One region of the Brevibacillus aydinogluensis genome, then DNA from elsewhere that is predicted to be linked to it. Evidence: riboswitches for the same ligand, from Rfam matches in the RefSeq annotation. Region 1 holds a riboswitch; the other holds the start of a gene.
What was found. A riboswitch is a leader RNA that binds a small molecule or an ion and turns the genes downstream of it on or off. The one in region 1 is predicted to bind cyclic di-AMP.

Region 1 (2,450 bases):
CAGATTGCCCACGTGGAAATCATCGTGCTGGAACCGGTTTGGCCGCTTGCGCAGATACGCTTTGTGTTCTTCCACAAACGCCATGATTTTCTCGTCGTGGGGTATGGCACTGCCAGCAGTGCGATACGCTTCGAGGTATCTCGCGTGTTTTTGGACGGCTCGCGAATGCCAGGCGGGGATGCCGGACGGCGCGTGAAGCTGGTGCAGTTTTCTCAGGTCTTGACCCGCCTGCCATCCGATAAAAAACTGTTCTTCTTCCGTACAGAGAGGCAGCATGTCCCGGGCGACCTCTCCGTCGATATGGGACAACAGGATGTAGCAAATCTGCAGGTCCTCTGATATCCCGTATTCAATCGGCTGCGGAATGCTCGCCCCGAACGGTTGCAGGGCGTGGAGAATATGAAACTCCGACCGCTTCCGCTCCCAGTTGCTCTGGTCTGCTATGCGCAGGATTCGCCGTTCTTCCGACAACATCCGGACCAGATATTTTCTGTCTGTCGAAAACCCATTGGTGATCGGCTCGAAGCCGACTGCTGATCGAAGTGCGGGACTTTTGCTTCGCAGCCATTCGATTTGTCCGTTCATGCTACACCTCCCAAAAATGGCAGCTTTTTCATTATATCATCCATGCTTCTGATAACAAGAACATTCTGGTACTTCCATACATGTTCTTTATGATGGCGGCATGGCCGAGAGCACGTCGACATGCCTGCGCCGTTTGTCACGAACGTCCACGAACGTCATAAAAAAACGGTTATCCCGTCTGGGCAGGATAACCGTTTTGTACCATGACTTCCTGTTGGTATCAATTCGCGGACTGATTGCCTGATTAGCCCTGCGTATTTTCGCTGGACGGCTGCTTCGTCGGTGTCGTCTCGCGCTCTTTCTCATCCAGCAGCGTCACGTTTTGCTGGTGCATTTTCTGCTTGGTCGGATACGCGCCCACCTGCTGCAGTTCCACATTGACATCTGTCTGCTTGTCCATCGCTGATCGCCTCCCATGTTGGTTTCCCATTTAGTATGGTTGCAAATCCGAGATTGCTATACGGCCGATAACAGCGGGCACGGTGGGCGCTAAGTGACCGTCGTTTCCATCTCATTTCCATATTTTAAAGGTTCCTTTTTTCCGGTATCTTTGTTATTCTCGTAAGCGAGCCAAAAACAAGCCGAAACTTCCGAGAGTGGAAGTGCGGGGGATTTTTTTGCAGACCACGGTCTGCATGGGGTGAATTGCCGCATGGCAAAGGGTTGTCTCCTCAATCCTAACCCGACAACTAACCTCGTAGGCGAAGAAAAGGAGACGATGTGCACATGAAACGATTTGCCAAGCCGATTCTTGCCATCGCTATGGGATTGGCCGTAACCAGCATTTCCACGTCCGCATTTGCCGCGACGTGCCCGTACCAATCGATCACCAGCCAAAAACAATTGGTTCAATATTCCGATTTTTACCAAAAGGTACGGAGCATTACCCCTATCTGGACCGTGAACAACCAGGTCATTGTGAAACAACCGACTACTGTGAAACAGCCGGTAACCGTCAAGCAGCCAGTAATCGTGAAGAAACCGGTAATTGTTAATAAACCGGTGCAACAACCGGCACAAAATCAGACAGCTCCCGCCAACAACAATGCTGTGACCCAGCCGAAAGCACCGGCCCAACAAGCGGCACCGTCCGTTTCTCAATTTGCCAAGCAGGTGGCCGACCTGGTGAATCAGGAGCGCGCGAAAGCCGGCTTGAAGCCGCTGACGCTGGACAGCGCCCTGTCCAAAGTGGCCATGGACAAAGCGGTCGACATGTACCAAAACCGCTACTTCAGCCACACCAGCCCGACTTACGGTTCTCCGTTTGACATGATGAAACAATACGGCATCACATTCAGAACGGCCGGCGAAAATATCGCCATGGGTCAGCGCAGCCCGCAGGAAGTCATGCAGCAATGGATGAACAGCCAAGGCCATCGCGCCAATATTTTGAATCCGAACTTCACGAAAATTGGCGTGGCGTACTACAATGGTTACTGGGTGCAGGAATTTACCGGATAAACGATGAACAATGGAAACAGCAAGCCGTGCTTCTCGCATGAGAGGCACGGCTTTTTTGCCGGCGACGTCAGCTGCATCGCTCGTTTCGTCAATGCCGGGCAGACCGCTAATACCGGATCAATGGGCGTTTATGCGCGAGAATCGGATTGGCGGCCTCGGGTTTCAGCCGCTTGCCGGTGCTGGCATCATACAGAACGTTGACGTAGTCGATGTACAGGATGCCATTCAGATGGTCGATTTCGTGCTGGATGCAGCGGGCCAAATAGCCTTCCGCTTCGAGGACCACTTCTTCGCCCGCCCGGTTCAGCGTTATTACCTTCACGTACGTGGCCCGTTTCACTCTGCCGACCACGCCGGGAATGGACAAGCACCCTTCGGCCCCTATCTCTGCACCTTTTTTTCCA
Region 2 (2,450 bases), 1.4 Mb from region 1:
CGCCAGTTCGTCTTCACCCTCGCTAAGCGCCAGTTTTACCTGGCGATCCCGTTTTTCCACGAAGGCCAGCGCCTCTTCCCACTGCTGACGGAATTTCTTCTCCAGCGCCACCTGGCGGGCGACGGCCACTTCCACCTGTCCGATCTCCACTTCCATGTCACGCATGTACTGGTTCAGCATTACTACCGGATCTTCCATAGAATCCAGCACGTCATTCACCGAAGCCACAGTCAAATCACGCAAGCGTTTCAAGATACCCATCGTCACTTCTCCTCCTCATCATACCATATGATTCTCGTTGGATTAACAACCTTGTCCTGCGATCCGGCAATGCCGATGCGAGGATTACGGCTGCTGCCGCCTGGTTACACTTTTCTCCCATCGATCCAATACGTCATCGTCTTGCAGCACGCGCTGTGCCCACTGCCGCTCCCCGACGGTCGGAACCGTTTGATCCGGCACATCCCGTTGGCGAAGCAGGCGGAAGCCCAGGTACATGACACCAATGGCCAGCACGGCGTGGAACAAAACATGCAATTTGCCGATCAGCATCAGGAACCCGATCAGAAGGATCAGGCCGCCGGTAAACCGGGAACCTGAGCTGCTCATCATTTTGCGGGCGCCGTACAACATGATCAGCCCGGGAATCAGCACGCGGAGCAGCTCACTGCTGTCAATGCCAAGCTGATCGAGTATGACTAATCCCCCAATGAGCAGCAGGATCAGTCCGAGAAGCACTTTTCCAGACCGTTCGCTCATTAACTGCTTACCCTCCCATCGACTTTGTTTGGGTGTCACCCTTATGGCTTTATTGTAGACGGCTGACAGGTCTCGTCATAACGGGCGGGCGGTTGGTTTTTCCCTCCGACCCGGGGCGGAGGCACCTTCCTTCCGCAATCGGACAAGCACCCTGGCGAGATGTGGTGAACCATGCGCTGACGTGATCTGACACGAATCGTTTCCTGCTTGAGGGTGCAAATTGTGACAAAATTATGAACTCCACCAAAAAAAGACAGGAAAAATCGGACAAGTGTTGAATTGTGCTGAGGTGCGTGTAAAAAACATCGAATTTAGCCGAATTCCGCGGTGCGGAAACGGGGGACCCACGTTTTTCGGGGTGAATGGCAGCCGCCTGCCGGCCGCCTAGGGCATTCCTTTCGACCGAACCCATCAGCTAACCTCGTAGGCTTAGGAAAGGAGCAGTTTCTTTTGCGCAAAACGGTGGTTACTCTCTTCATCGCCGGGATGCTTGCAATAGGAGCAGGCGCTGCACACGCCCAGGAGGAAAAAACCCTGATGGGTGTTGTCAACAGCCTGTATGGTGTTCCTTACAAGTCGTCCGGCACAACCAAAAACGGATTTGACTGCTCCGGCTTTACGCGCTATGTGTTTCATGCGCTGGGTGTAGATCTGCCTCATTCGTCGTCTGCCCAATTCAAGTTGGGAGTACCGGTGTCCCGCAACGATCTCCAGCCCGGTGACCTGGTCTTTTTCAACACCAACGGGCACAGCGTTTCACACGTGGGCATCTACATCGGAAATGGCTTGTTTGTACACTCGGAGAGCGGCAGAGGAGTCGTCAACACGAAGCTGAACGATCCGTATTACTGGAGCAAGCGCTTTGTGGGTGCCAAGCGGATTGCGCTGCCTGCCATTGCCGAAGCTCCGCAGAATCCACAGAAAAAGAAACCTGTACAAGCAGCATCGCTGCCCGAGGCCACACAGCCGTCGCAGCAGCAAGAACAATCGACGCAACAACAGCAGAATGCACAACAACAACAACAACCGAATCCACAACAACAGCAGACTTCAGCACAACAGCAGTAACCGACGCACATTGAGCCAGGGACGACAGGTCTCTGGCTTTTTCTGGCTACATTTAGCACCTGGTGTCAAGAGGTAGTAACATCCATCTTTTCTACGCTGACGCGGCTTGTCCGTGCGGGTGCCAGGAATCTGTCCCCCGCATCAGGACGAACCGTGATATTATGATGAAAGAAACAGGACCAGAACACATCTGGTGACTGGGGGAGAGTTCCGGTGAAAGACCATGTTTTGATAGTGGACGACAATGAGGAAATTCTCGAAATGCTGGAAGATATTTTGGGAAGCGAAGGATACGATGTGTCCACGGCAGTAAACGGTGAGCAGGCGTTGGAGCTGTTGAACGCAGGCACCAAGCCCAATCTGATTCTGCTTGACATCATGATGCCCGGCATGAGCGGCTATGAGCTCTGCTCGCAGATTCGCCGCGAGTGGGAACTGCCCATCCTTTTTCTCAGTGCCAAGGGCAAGGCGGTAGACAAGGTGGTCGGCTTTGAGATCGGAGCCGACGACTACATCACCAAGCCGTTTGACACGGAGGAATTGCTTGCCCGCATCCGCGCCCACCTGCGCCGCTACGAACGCATTCGCCGTTACAGTGAGGAGGCGGCAGAGAAAGAGAGAGC

Region 2: linked by a shared signal. The riboswitch ahead of Q7F15_RS16920 (C40 family peptidase) and the one ahead of Q7F15_RS10115 (CAP domain-containing protein) in region 1 are both predicted to bind cyclic di-AMP.

Annotation. Positions count from the first base shown of each region.
Region 1 covers NZ_OY569118.1:2,062,630-2,065,079, reverse strand. The annotation lists gene Q7F15_RS10125 (phosphotransferase family protein) at 1-585, opposite strand, end outside; gene Q7F15_RS10120 (hypothetical protein) at 830-985, opposite strand; cyclic di-AMP (ydaO/yuaA leader) riboswitch at 1,155-1,304, shown strand; gene Q7F15_RS10115 (CAP domain-containing protein) at 1,312-2,046, shown strand; partial or broken gene def (peptide deformylase) at 2,153-2,450, opposite strand, start outside.
Region 2 covers NZ_OY569118.1:3,422,296-3,424,745, forward strand. The annotation lists gene Q7F15_RS16910 (PspA/IM30 family protein) at 1-261, opposite strand, end outside; gene Q7F15_RS16915 (LiaF transmembrane domain-containing protein) at 346-759, opposite strand; cyclic di-AMP (ydaO/yuaA leader) riboswitch at 1,063-1,204, shown strand; gene Q7F15_RS16920 (C40 family peptidase) at 1,297-1,827, shown strand; gene Q7F15_RS16925 (response regulator transcription factor) at 2,041-2,450, shown strand, end outside.